Regions from separate parts of the Exiguobacterium sp. SH1S1 genome, predicted to be linked through region 1. Evidence: a T-box and tRNA genes for the amino acid it is inferred to sense, from the RefSeq annotation. Region 1 holds a T-box; the other holds one or more tRNA genes.

Evidence for each region. A T-box is a leader RNA that pairs with one kind of tRNA and senses whether it is charged. The one in region 1 lies ahead of ileS (isoleucine--tRNA ligase), so its partner is inferred to be a tRNA-Ile.
Region 2: it has a tRNA-Ile gene. The T-box ahead of ileS (isoleucine--tRNA ligase) is inferred to sense a tRNA for this amino acid. The anticodon was not compared.

The regions. Positions count from the first base shown of each region.
Region 1 covers NZ_SJUZ01000003.1:195,325-202,392, reverse strand. Annotated here, with positions in the region: gene EVJ23_RS08705 (YggS family pyridoxal phosphate-dependent enzyme) at 1-636, shown strand, start outside; gene EVJ23_RS08700 (cell division protein SepF) at 660-1,127, shown strand; gene EVJ23_RS08695 (YggT family protein) at 1,132-1,404, shown strand; gene EVJ23_RS08690 (YlmH family RNA-binding protein) at 1,405-2,175, shown strand; gene EVJ23_RS08685 (DivIVA domain-containing protein) at 2,194-2,739, shown strand; T-box leader at 2,742-2,962, shown strand; gene ileS (isoleucine--tRNA ligase) at 3,011-5,737, shown strand; gene lspA (signal peptidase II) at 5,797-6,270, shown strand; gene EVJ23_RS08670 (RluA family pseudouridine synthase) at 6,270-7,068, shown strand, end outside.
Region 2 covers NZ_SJUZ01000001.1:247,172-254,239, forward strand. Annotated here, with positions in the region: gene EVJ23_RS01340 (superoxide dismutase) at 1-235, opposite strand, end outside; gene EVJ23_RS01345 (alpha-amylase) at 320-1,789, opposite strand; tRNA gene EVJ23_RS01350 (tRNA-Ile) at 1,912-1,985, opposite strand; tRNA gene EVJ23_RS01355 (tRNA-Met) at 1,990-2,066, opposite strand; gene EVJ23_RS01360 (Na/Pi cotransporter family protein) at 2,181-3,827, opposite strand; gene EVJ23_RS01365 (hypothetical protein) at 4,028-4,468, shown strand; gene EVJ23_RS01370 (methyl-accepting chemotaxis protein) at 4,492-6,177, opposite strand; gene ispG (flavodoxin-dependent (E)-4-hydroxy-3-methylbut-2-enyl-diphosphate synthase) at 6,396-7,068, shown strand, end outside.

The sequences.
Region 1 (7,068 bases):
GTCAAACAAGTGAGACAGAATATTGAGAACCTTCAATCGGAAACAGCGGTGACGCTCATCGCGGTCACGAAGTCGGTCGGTGTCGACGTCGCGAACGCGCTTTACGCAGAAGGTGTCCGTGATTTCGGTGAGAACCGTCCGGAAGGCTTGCTCGAGAAAGTCAATGCGATGCCGTCGGACGCCAAGTTCCATTTTATCGGCAGTCTACAGACGCGCAAAGTGAGACAAGTCATCGATCATGTTGCCGCAATCCATTCGCTCGACCGATTATCGCTCGCCGAAGAGATTGACAAACGGTCCGACCGTGTCATCGATTGTTTCGTCCAAGTGAACGTATCGGGCGAGACGTCAAAACATGGGCTTGAAAAAGAGGAAGTCATCCCGTTCATCGAGAACTGTAGACAGTATCGCCATATTCGGGTCATCGGACTGATGACGATGGCTCCGTTCACAGAAGATGAAGGTGTGATCCGTGAAACATTCCGTGCTTTACGCGAATTGCGCGACCGCGTCGCGGCAAATCGCTTCGAACATGCACCATGCAACGAATTGTCGATGGGTATGTCTAACGACTACGAGTTGGCAATCGAAGAAGGCGCATCGTTTGTTCGTATTGGGACCGTACTTGTGCAATAATATATTCTAAGGAGGAATCCGTTATGTCAATCAAAAACAAAATGAAAGACTTCTTTGGACTTGAGGAAGATCCGAATCACGCGTATGAAGGGGAAGAGTATGCTGTCGCAGAGACGAACACTCAACCGACGACTGATGCGCTCGTCAAAACCGAGGAGCGTCCGAAACCATCGAACAACCTCGTCGCGCTAAACACGAAGAAGAAAGAACGTTCGAAAGTCGTTCTTGCCGAACCGCGCGTCTTTGCCGAGGCACAAGATATTGGCGACCAGTTGAAAGAAAATCGTGCCGTCATCGTCAACCTTCAGCGCATGTCGAAAGAGCAGTCTCGTCAAGTTGTAAACTTCTTGTCGGGTGTCGTTTACGCCCTAGAAGGAACGATGACGTCGATTGGACATAACACGATTCTATGTGCTCCGAACAATATCGAATTGACTGGATCGATTTCGAATTTGATTTCGGAGGACGAACTAAACAGTAAAGGGTGGTAAATGAATGGAAAATGCGATCCCTGCATTAGGCAATACGATTGTTACGCTTCTTGGATATTATAGTTGGGTCTTGATTGCCTATATTTTATTATCGTGGTTCCCGAATGCGAGAGAATCAAAATTCGGACAGATTTTGACATACTTGTGTGAGCCGTTTCTTAACCCGTTCCGTCGGATCATCCCGCCAATCGGCGGGATGCTCGACATTTCTCCAATCGTCGCCCTGTTCGTGCTTCGTATGGCGCAAGCAGGAGTGCGAGCGATTTTCGGTCTGTAAATGAGCGTCTTCGATCATTATCGACCGAATGAACGCCCGTTTGTCGAGCAAGTGCTCGACTGGGTGCGACAAGTCGAGGACAACTACTTGTTTAAATTGACGGATTTTTTAGACCCACGTGAGCAACAAATCGTCAGGCAACTCGTTGGCAAACGGCTCGCCATCTACGAGGACGGCGGTTTCCCTGGAGCTGAGCGGAAACGGCTTTTATTGACGCCCGACTACTATGAGCTCGACGTGAACGACTTTGAAGTCAAGATTCTTCAAATCGATTATCCGACGAAGTTTGTCGACTTGACCCACCGCCAAGTGACAGGCACGCTTCTTAACGCGGGCCTGAAGCGGCAAAAGTTTGGCGACGTTGTCCTCGCTGACGGGATCGCTCAGTTCGCGACGACGGCTGATGCGGCTGGATTCATCGAAATGAACGTGGATCGCGTCGGCAAAGCCCGGGTGCGGCTGTCTGATGTGCCGGCCGCATCGATTTTGACCGTCCCAGAAGTCAAATGGAGCGACGAGTTTGGCATCGTCTCCTCACTCCGCTTTGATGCGGTCGTTAGCGAAGTGCTCGGTCTGTCGCGCCAGAAAGCACAGGCGCTCGTCAAACATGGTGACTGCAAAGTCAATCATAAAGCGATCACGGACGCGAGCTTTTTACTCGAACCAGACGATTTGGTTTCAATCCGGGGTTACGGTCGTGTCAAATTGACGGCAATCCTCGGCTCGACAAAGCGTGAGAAAATAAAAATCCAGTATGGCATCATACGTTGAATTTAGGAGGAAAGTCGAATGGCGTTGACACCGATTGATATTCATAACAAAGAGTTCTCGACTCGTTTTCGCGGGTACGATATCGATGAGGTCAATGAATTTTTAGATCAAATCATTAAAGAGTTTGAGCTATTGATTCGTGAAAATAGAAGGTACGAAGAACTCGTCAACGATATGCAAGCCCGTATTGACTACTTCTCCTCGATGGAAGACACGTTGAATAAATCGATTATCGTCGCACAAGAGGCAGCAGAAGAAGTCAAGACCAATGCGGCCAAAGAAGCCAGCCTCATCTTGAAGCAGGCTGAACGCGAAGCGCTCGCCCGAGAAGAGGAAGCGTCGCGTAAAGAGCAGATGGCAGAGCGTGAAGTCATTCAAATGTTGAAAAAAGTCGAACTGTACCGGACCCGGTTCCGTGTACTCGTCGACGCACAGATGGAACTTCTAAATAGTACCGAATGGGACACGATTGTCGGAGAGCCGCCTGTCCAGACGGTTCTTGACGATACGAGTGAACTTGCGTATAATGACGACGAAGTCACACCAAACAAACATCACGGATAATAAACAATACGTTGATTAGGACACGTCAATAAAGTCACACCTACGAAGCGACTTAGGGAAGGTGCAAGCCTAAGAGAAAGACTTTATTTGGTATCCCCTATGAGTGTCATGCTGAATTGAGTAAGCGTGACCGCTTGACCTCGTTATCGGTTACCGAGAGCGGTCTCAAGGTCTACTTGAGATTAGTAGGGTGGTACCGCGAGTCGATGAACTCGTCCCTATTTAGGGGCGGGTTTTTTTGTTTTTCAAAAAAGATGCAGGAGGAGTTTCAATGAACTACAAAGACACATTATTGATGCCTGATACAGAATTCGCGATGCGTGGAAATTTGCCGAAGCGCGAGCCAGCAATGCACGAGGCTTGGGAGCAGATGGACTTGTACAACCGCGTCCAAGAGAAGAATGCAGGAAAGCCGCAATACATTCTACATGACGGACCTCCGTACGCCAACGGTGACATCCATATGGGCCATGCACTCAACAAAGTGTTAAAAGACATCATCGTCCGTTTCAAGTCGTTGAACGGCTATCAATCACCGATGATCCCAGGTTGGGACACACACGGTCTTCCGATCGAGAACGCGCTTCAAAAAGCAGGCGTCAACCGTAAAGAGATGACTGTCGCCGAGTTCCGCGAAAAATGTGCCGCTTACGCGATGGAGCAAGTGAACTCACAACGTGAACAGTTCAAGCGTCTCGGACTGCTCGCTGACTTTGACAATCCATACATCACGCTCCAGCCTGAATATGAAGCGGCGCAAATCCGCCTGTTCGGCACGATGGCTGAAAAAGGATACATCTATAAAGGGAAAAAACCGGTCTATTGGTCACCGTCTTCTGAATCGGCACTCGCTGAGGCGGAAATCGAGTACTATGACAAAAAATCACCAGCCATCTATGTGGCGTTCCAAGTCGTCGATGGCAAAGGCGTCCTCGGGACGACCGACCATTTCGTCATCTGGACGACGACACCGTGGACGATTCCGGCCAACCTCGGGATCGCTGTCAGCGATGAGCTGACATACACACGGATCGAACACGATGGCAAAGGGTATATCGTTGCCGAGACGCTCGTCGAAGAAGTGACGACAGCACTCGGCTGGGATGAGTACTCAGTGAGCGGGTCTTGGAACGGACGCGAGTTCGAACACATGACGGTACAGCACCCGCTTTACGACCGGACGTCACTCCTCATCCTTGGCGACCACGTCACGGCTGAAGCGACAGGCTGCGTCCATATCGCACCTGGCCACGGGGAAGACGACTACCGTGTCGGCCAAGCGTACGGACTTGACGTGTTGTGCCCGGTCGACGACCGTGGGTATATGACGGACGAAGCACCAGGCTTTGAAGGACTGTTCTATGAAGATGCGAACAAAGAGATCGGCATGAAGCTCGAAGCAAATGGCAACTTGTTGAAGCTCAAATTCATCAAGCACTCGTACCCGCACGACTGGCGTACGAAAAAGCCGGTCATCTTCCGGGCGACACCGCAATGGTTCGCTTCGATCAAAGACTTCCGCAGCGACATGTTGCGTGAAATCGAAGAAGTAAACTGGGTACCGGAATGGGGCATGACGCGCCTGTTCAACATGGTCCGTGACCGTGGCGACTGGGTCATCAGCCGTCAGCGGGCATGGGGTGTGCCGATCCCGATCTTCTACGCAGAAGACGGAACGGAAATCATCACGAACGAAACGATCGACCATATCGCCAACTTGTTCCATGAGCACGGATCAAACGTCTGGTACGAGCGCGAGGCGAAAGACTTGTTGCCATCCGGCTTCACACATCCGAACAGTCCAAACGGCGAGTTCCGTAAAGAAGTCGACATCATGGACGTCTGGTTCGATTCAGGTTCGTCACACGCAGGTGTGCTCGAACAGCGCGACAACTTGCGCCGTCCGGCCGACCTGTACCTAGAAGGTTCGGACCAATACCGTGGTTGGTTCAACTCGTCACTGTCGACTGCAGTCGCGACGACTGGCAAAGCACCGTATCGCAACGTCCTCAGTCACGGCTTCGTCCTTGACGGCGACGGCCGGAAGATGTCGAAATCGCTCGGCAACACGATTGCACCGAACGACCTCGTGAAACAGTACGGTGCTGAAATCGTACGTCTTTGGGTCGCGTCTGTCGACTATCAGTCAGACGTCCGCGCCTCGCATGACAACTTTAAACAAGTGTCAGAAGTATACCGGAAGATCCGTAACACGTTACGCTTCTTGCTCGGTAACTTGAACGGGTTCGATCCGTCGATGCGCGTCGCGTTCGAAGATATGCCGGAAGCCGACCGCTTCATGGCGACGAAGCTGAAACAACTTCAGACGAAAGTCGTCAAAGCGTACGATACGTTCGACTTTATGGCTGTTTACCACATGAGCCACAACTTCTGTGTCAACGAATTGTCGTCGTTCTATCTCGACTTCACGAAAGACATCCTCTACATCGAACGTGAAAATGATGCGCGTCGCCGTGCCGTTCAGACGGTCATGTATGATGCAGTCATCACTTTGACGAAGCTGCTTGCCCCGGTCCTCCCGCATACGGCGGACGAAGTCTGGCAAGAAATCCCGGCCAAGACGACGGATAGCGTCTTCTTGTCGGACCTTGAAGAAGTGGCGCCGCTCACGGAAGCAGAGACGGAATTACTCGCGAAATGGTCGAAATTCCTCACGTTCCGCGACGACGTCTTGAAAGCGATCGAGATCGCCCGCGGCGAGAAGTTGATCGGGAAACCGCTCGAAGCAAAACTTCAGATCGCACCGAAGGGTGAGACGAAAGCGCTGCTCGACACGATCGATAACGTTCGTCAACTCCTGCAAGTGTCACAACTCGACTACGTCGATACGGCCGACGTCGACTACGCGACGGCGAAGATCAGCGTCGCGAAAGCAGACGGTGCCGCTTGTGCCCGCTGTTGGACGTATTCGACCGAACTTGGTCAGAACGCAGATCATCCAGAACTTTGCCCGCGCTGTACAGAAGTCATCGCATGAGCCGGACCGGAGTGGCGCACAGTCCACTCCGGTTTCTTATGACTTGAAAGGAGAATTTGATGAAACGTTATTACGGATTAGCAGTCGTTCTCATTTTGCTCGACCAAGTGACGAAATGGATCGTCGTCCAGACGATGACAATCGGTCAATCGGTCGAATTGATTCCAGGATGGCTCTATTTGACATCGTACCGCAACAGAGGCGCGGCCTGGGGCATGCTCGAAGGACAGATGGTGTTCTTCTTCGTCGTCACCGCCGTCGTTGTCGTCGGTCTGATCTACTTCTTGCATAAAGAAGTGAACGGGTTCAAACTGCTCGGCTACAGTGTCGGCTTACTGCTCGCCGGAGCGATCGGCAACTTTATCGATCGTCTGTTCCGGGGCGAGGTCGTCGACTTCGTCGACACGTACCCGTTCGGCTACAACTTCCCAATCTTTAACGTCGCCGATATGGCACTCACGTTCGGGGTCATCTTTATGATCATCGGCGTCTTGTTCGAAGAAAAATTAAACAAAGAAAGGGGACAATCGTAATGGAAACTTACACATTTGTCGCCGAAGAAAAGGCACGGATCGATAAATGGATGAGCGAACGAAGTGACTGGTCACGTTCGCAAATCCAAGACTGGATTAAGGCAGGGGATCTGCTCGTCAACGGTCAACTCGTGAAGCCGAACTATAAACTGCAAGAAGGGGACGAAGTCGTCGTGACGGTGCCAGAAGCCGTCGAACTCCAAGTCCTCCCCGAAGATATTCCGCTCGACGTCGTGTTCGAGGACGAGGATGTCATCGTCGTCAACAAAGCACGTGGCATGGTCGTGCACCCTGCGGCTGGTCATACGTCTGGAACGCTCGTCAACGCGCTGTTATATCACTGTGACGACCTCTCAGGCATCAATGGTGTGAAGCGTCCGGGTATCGTCCATCGTATCGATAAAGATACGACGGGACTGCTCATGGTCGCGAAAAACGATATGGCGCACGAGTCACTCGCGCAACAGTTGAAAGACAGAACGATCAAACGCGAATACGTCGCACTCGTCCACGGCGAGCTCGTCCATGAGCTCGGATCGATCGAGGCGCCGATCGGGCGCGACACGAACGATCGTCAGCGCATGACGGTGACAGACAAGAATGCGAAAGAAGCGGTAACACACTTCCGTCTGCTCGAGCGCTATAAAGACTTCACGCTCGTCGAGTGCAAGCTCGAGACAGGACGGACGCATCAAATCCGTGTCCATATGCGCTATATCGGCCATCCGCTTGCTGGAGACCCGAAATACGGACCGCGTCGGACAATCGATTTGAACGGGCAAGCGCTCCATGCAGCCA
Region 2 (7,068 bases), on a different contig from region 1:
GACCGCCGCCGTTGTTACGAACAGCTGTCTGAATGTCAGCAGGAAGCGAATCGAGTTTTTGGAGCAAGTCTTCAAGTGAAGAGTACTCTACGTCTTTTCCTTCGAGTGCATTGTTCACGTTCGTGACGTAAGCGTTGTGGTGTTTCGAATGGTGGATTTCCATCGTGCGTGCGTCAATGTGTGGTTCGAGTGCATCGTATGCGTAATCAAGTTGTGGTAATTCAAATTTAGCCATAACTAAAATCCCCCTTAAAATTGGTTTGAACAACGTTCGTTTTAAATGTAACAGATTTGTGACGGCTTACTCAATTGTAAAGGCTTATTCCACATCTTCGTCCGGCAACGCCCAGACCGAGATCGATCCTGCCGCTACTTTAAATACCCCTTTTCCATCTTCGTCAATCTCGATGATTTCATCGATCGTCTGCGTCAAGTCGACCCATTTCTCACCGGCACGATGCTCCCCGACGTACATCTGTTTCTCCGCCTCTTCGTTATTCGAGATGATGACGGCACAACCTGAACGCTCGATATCCTCGCTGCCGTGTCGGACCCAGCCGATCACGTGCTCGTTATCGAAGTAGTCGTCTTGTTGCCCATACGCTTTTTCACGACGGGCGTACAGAAGTGGATCGATGGCCAGCTTCTTCCCTTCGACCGGGTGGGGCCCGTTGATGCCGTAGTAATCACCGTAGAAAACACACGGATAACCGTCTTGGCGGAGTAAAATCAAACCGTAAGCACTCTGTTTGAACCAATCTTCGACCCATGACTCGAGCGCCTCGGCCGGCTGTGAGTCATGGTTGTCGACGAACGTGACCGAGTGAAGCGGGTGGGACTGGACGAGTGTGTCGTCAAAGATCGTCCGCAAATCAAACGATGCGCCTTCAATCGAGGCACGCTGCAAATTGTAATGGAGCGGCACGTCGAACAGATCGACGTGGTAGTCGATGTTGTCTAAAAAGGCGCGGCAATCTTCGAGCTCCGACTTCCAAAACTCACCGACCAAGTAAAAGTTCTCGCCTTTTTCATCTTTCATCGTTTGGCTGAACTCTTTGACGAAATCATAGTTGATATGTTTGATTGCATCGAGACGGAAGCCATCACATTTCGTCTCTTCGATGAACCACTTGCCCCAACTTAACACTTCTTCCCGGACTTCCGGATGATGATAGTCAATGTTCGCAAACATCAAATAATCGTATACGCCGAACTCACTATCGACGTTGTCATTCCATTTTTTGTTATCGCCTAAAATGAAGAAGATACCGCTATGCTCGCTCGCCGCGTCATAGTCCGTGCCGTTGAAATGATGGAAGTTCCATTTGAACGACGAGTACTTACCGTTTCGTTCTTTATAATCAAACTTCGTCCAACCTTCGATCTCAAACGGTTCTTCCGACAACACTTTCGTCCGGTCTTCCGGGTCGACTTCTAACACGTCGAACTTCTCGGTCGCGTCGGCTCCGGCTTTATGGTTCAACACGACATCCATATATACTTGCATCCCGAGTTCTTGGGCGTGTTTCGTCGCCTCAAGCAGCTCTTGCTTCGTCCCGTATTTTGTGGCGACGGTTCCTTTTTGATCAAACTCGCCTAAATCATACAAGTCATAGACACCATATCCCGTATCCTCATCACTTTGACCTTTTGTGACCGGTGGCAACCAAAGTGCGGTGATTCCTGCTTTTTTTAATTTAGAAGCCCGTTCTTTCAATCGCTTCCAATGCTTTTGGTCAGCCGGGACGTGCCATTCAAAAAATTGCATCATCGTATGATTTCGTTCCATCTCGCTTCGCCTCGTTTCATATTTTTCAAAAACAAAATGCTAACGGATATTTACCCGCGTCTTCACTTTTGAAAACAACAATGTAAACAAAAAAGCAGCTTTCATTAGAAAGCTGCCCTCGATGGACCCTGTAGGACTTGAACCTACGACCGGACGGTTATGAGCCGTCTGCTCTAACCAGCTGAGCTAAGGGTCCTTATTGGTAGCGGCGGAGGGAGTCGAACCCACGACCTCACGGGTATGAACCGTACGCTCTAGCCAGCTGAGCTACACCGCCACGTTGTTATACAGTAATAATATACTGAAGGAAGCCTCTACTGTCAATGAAAAGTCACACGTACGCAAAAAAGTCTTGCTACTTATAACTTAAGTAGCAAGACTTTTTGAAACGTTAGACCGATATTTCGTTCGTTGCATCTTCAAGTGTGATTTCCGTGATGTTCATCGCATGGTCACCGATCCGCTCAAGGTTCGAGAGCATATCGACGAAGAACATACCAGCTTGGCCGTCACATTCACCTGTGTTCAAACGAACGACATGATTTTTACGGAATTGACGCTCGAGCATGTCGAGTTTCGCTTCCATCTCGATGACTTGACGCGCCTCGACCATGTCACCGCTCGCAAGCGTTTGAAGTGACTTCTCGAGTGTGGCCCGTGTCAGATCATACATTTCCGTCAATTCTTTTTGGGCTCCCGGCGAGAGCGTGATGCGCGTCGCCGTCTTATAGTCGATCAACTCGATGATGTTCTCAACGTGGTCACCGATTCGCTCGATGTCGTTGATGGCATGCATGAGTGTCTTATGCTGTTGTGATTCGTGCTCTGTCAAATCGACTGCCGCGAGTTGAACAAGATAATCCGTAATTTTAGAGTTAAGCGAGTTTAACGCATCTTCAATGTGCGCTGATTTTTCCGCGTGCTTCTTGTCACCAGTCTCCATATAAGAACGTGCCTCATCAAGACCAAGTTTCGCGAAATCACCCATGCGGATGACTTCATATTTAGCTTGCTCGACCGCGATTGAAGGCGACTGTTGAATGAAGATTGGGTCCAAGTGCTGTGCTTTCGTATCGACAATTGAATCTTCACCTGGTACGAGTTTCGTCACGACCCAAGCAATCGTTCCGATGAACCAGAACTGGATCAATGTGTTGGCGACGTTGAACGTACCGTGCGCGAAGGCGATTTGCATCTTCGACTCAATGTTAAGGAAGTCTGTAATCCAGAAAATATATTGCGTAAAGAGCGGCAAGATAAGCAAGAACATGGCCGTCCCGACCAAGTTAAAGATAACGTGGGCTGCCGCCGCACGACGAGCCGCGACTGACGCACCGAGTGCAGCGAGAACCGCTGTGATTGTCGTCCCAATGTTATCACCGAACAAGACCGGTAGAGCGGCCTTCAAGTCGATTGAACCACCGGCGTATAGTTCCTGCAGGACACCGATCGTCGCTGATGACGATTGAACGATCAACGTGAACACCGTTCCGACGACAACTCCGAGGATCGGGTTTTGACTCATCGATTGTGTGAGTTCGAAGAAGTACTCGCTCGTACGGAGCGGACGCATGCCGTCTCCCATAAGTTCAAGACCGTAGAAGAGAGCTCCGGCGCCAAAGATGATTTGACCCATATGTTGAAACTTTTCTTTTTTAAAGAAGAACAGAAGTACTGCACCGATGGCAATCATCGGAAGCGAATATGCACCGACATCGAATCCGATAATGAATGCTGTCACCGTTGTCCCGATGTTTGCACCCATGATGACACCGATCGCTTGACGGAGCGTCATGAAGCCGGCACTGACAAGACCTACCGTGATAACTGTCGTACCTGTAGACGTTTGAAGAAGAATCGTAACGATGATCCCGGCTAGTACTCCGAGGAATGGATTCGTTGTATACTTATCAAGGATGTCGCGGAGTCGATCTCCTGCAGACTTTTGAAGGCCGTCTCCCATCGATTTGATACCGAATAGGAAGATCCCTAATCCTCCAAAAAACATGAATAACATTTCTTGCAAATTGTATTCCACGATTTTTGTACTCCTTTTGATTGTGAATTGGTTGTGTTTAATTGGTTCTTGTTGCCCTACTCATTATGCCTTCTTCCCTGAGTCGATGTAAACACGTTTAATGTTAAGGTTTTATTAAATAGCTGTCTTATTTTTATGTATTTTAGATAATTTGTACTATAACAGAATGGGGTTTTGTCTGTATGCTTAAAACGACATCAATGTTTATCCGCCATAGCCTGCTACCTACGAAGCAAACGCTACGGCTCCGTCTAGCTCCGCTACACGCTTATATGTTGGCGAGCCTCGTCTTTACAATCGTCGCGACTGTCTTAGATTACCTCGTCTTGCGGCCCGATTTTTTCGCACCGATGTGGTTGTTTTTACACGGGTTCGCCATTTTTTTCTTCTATATGATGTGGGTCGCCATCGCCGCCTTGTTCGTTCAACTCGTGACGAGACTTCGAATGAAGAAACCGTGGCCGTATCGGCAAGCTTGGCCTTACGCGGTCGCGATGACACTCGTGCCGACGCTCTTGCTCGTCGCCTTGTATCACTTTATGCCTGCATTTCTTTGGTTCGGCTTCGTTGTCACGATCGTCTACTTGACCGTCCCACTATTCCAAATTCCGCTTAAACAAAAAAACTCGGGACGGCGCTAACACGCGCTGTCCCGAGTTTTTTATCACGTCTTCGGTGCAAGTTCAGTAAGTACTTCCTGCAGGCGTCGACTTTGGTGACCCAGGTCTGTCCCGGCTGCTTGTAACGTTTCTTGAACGTCCGTCCATACTTCGACCCCTTCATACAATTCGTTCAACTTCCGCTCGAGCGCCAAGCCGATTTCTTTCAGTTGTTCGTTCGCTTCCGCCATGTGGAGCAACTGCCTTCCCGTTGCGGCCGTCTGATCCGTGATAGATTGGAACTCAAGCATTTGGTCACGCACTTCGTAATTGATTTTCGCAATCCCTGCTTCAACTCGGTCCAACGCCTCACCTAGATGAAGGATATCGTCGCCGAAGCGAATCATATCGCTAAAAATTTCTTCCCGTTCGGATTTGATTTGCCCAATCGCCGCAACGGCAAGTATCGAAGATTCATTCGTCACTTTCGCTAGCTGACCGACTTCATGAGCGACGACAGCAAACCCTTTTCCATGTTCCCCGGCACGAGCCGCTTCGATCGAGGCGTTCAGTGCCAACATCTTCGTGGCTGCTGCGACCGATAAGATCGTCTGAAGCGCTTCGTCGGCTCGTTCTGACGTTTTCGCGCTGTCGCGTAAACGTTCTTGGATACTACCCGCCTTCTCTTTGAACTGCTCGCTCACGCCTCTGACCGAAGCAAACGAGGCAATTTCGCTCGAAATCGTTTGTTGCAGCGCTACCGCTCTCAAGTCAACAGCCGAAATATCTTGTTTGAGTGCCGCGACATGGGCCGCAATGTCCGTAAAGCGATGCGTCGATTCGCTCGTGAACGCCTGATACGATCGACTCGTCTGTTCGACCGTACTTGCGACTTCTTTAAAGGCGACAACTTGTTGTTCATTTGATGCAAGTTGCCGCATGAACGTCGGCAAGCTCGTCTCAAACGCCGATGACGTCTCGTCCATCGTCAGCAACGACTTTTTCCACAGACCGATGAACGTATTGTATTCACGCTCTAAACTACGAATCTCGAACGACTTGGCTCCTAAGTCTATTTCTTTGAAAGCACGCGTCTCTACCGCCTCACGCAGTCGCGTCGCAAACTGCGATAACGGTCTGACTTCGCGACGGATCATCCGAGAAAATAAATAGATAATGATTCCCATCGCTATGACAATCACAGCGAAAAGCGCCTGTCGAAGTTCCCACATCGACCCAAGTACCGATTGTCTCGTGACAGCCAATACGTAATGAGCTTGTAGTTCTGGGATCGGAACCGTTGCTAAGAAGAAGTCGCCTCGTTCGATGACTGCGAGTTCGTTCACTGTCACTTCATTAAATTTGTCTTCAAGCTGCTTGCTCGCTTTTTTTCCTGTCAATTGCTCGACTTGCTCGTCTCGTATCAAATACTGACCGGCCTCGAGTCCGTCCGCTGATAAAATTGACGCCTGTTGCATATACGTCGACTTCAACGAGCGTACCAACCCTTTTTCATTTGATAGGTATGCCCCATACGTCGTTTTGACCGTCTCGCGCATGACTGTCGCTTCTCGGAGTAAGCGCTTCTCGACTTCAGCTGTCAACAGGTGTTCCGCTTTCAGCGCGAACCAACCGAACGTCGTCAAAAACAGGATGACGACAAGCGGCATCAGCGTCCATTGGAGACGCCGTTCAATTTTGACGCCTTCGGGACGCCGTTGCTTCCACAGCTGTTGCAATCGCGTTAACACATCTAATCCTCACCTTTCTCAAGTTGCTATTCGTCCGATATATCGGTCTTGAGACGGTGGAAAATTATGAAGCATCTGTTAAGATAACGTTAGACTTTGTAAAGAGCACATCTTAGGAGCGCTTGCCGGGTGCTTTTTCACAAGCATTTCGTTATGATAAGAAAGAAACCAACCATCTAAATCGATTGGAACCTTTCCAAAAGAAGGAGATTACGTATATGTCAGAAATCTTACACCGTTCATTAACTCGTCCGATTCGTGTCGGCAACGTCATCATCGGAGGATCTGATGAAGTCGTCATTCAGTCGATGACGACGACGAAAACGCACGACGTCGAAGCGACTGTCGCCGAAATTTTACGTCTTGAAGAAGCAGGTTGCCAAATCGTCCGCGTCGCTTGTCCAGATGAGCGAGCGGCCGACGCGCTCGCTGAAATCAAGAGTCGCATCAACATCCCGCTCGTCGTCGATATTCACTTCGACTACAAATTGGCGTTGAAAGCCATCGAAAGCGGTGTCGATAAGATTCGGATCAACCCCGGTAACATCGGTCGCCGCGAAAAAGTCGAAGCGGTCGTTAACGCCGCTAAAGCGAAAGGCATCCCGATCCGCATCGGTGTCAACGCCGGTTCGCTCGAGAAGCAATTCCTCGAAAAATACGGATATCCGACAGCCCAAGGCATGGTCGAAAGTGCGATGCATCACGTCAAGATTTTAGAGGACCTCGGTTTTTACAACACGATCATCTCGCTCAAAGCGTCTGACGTGAACCTTGCCCTCGAGGCGTACACGCTCGCCGCGAAGACGTTCGACTACCCGCTCCACGTCGGGATCACTGAATCAGGACCGCTGTTCTCAGGATCACTCAAATCAGCGGCCGGACTCGGCGCGA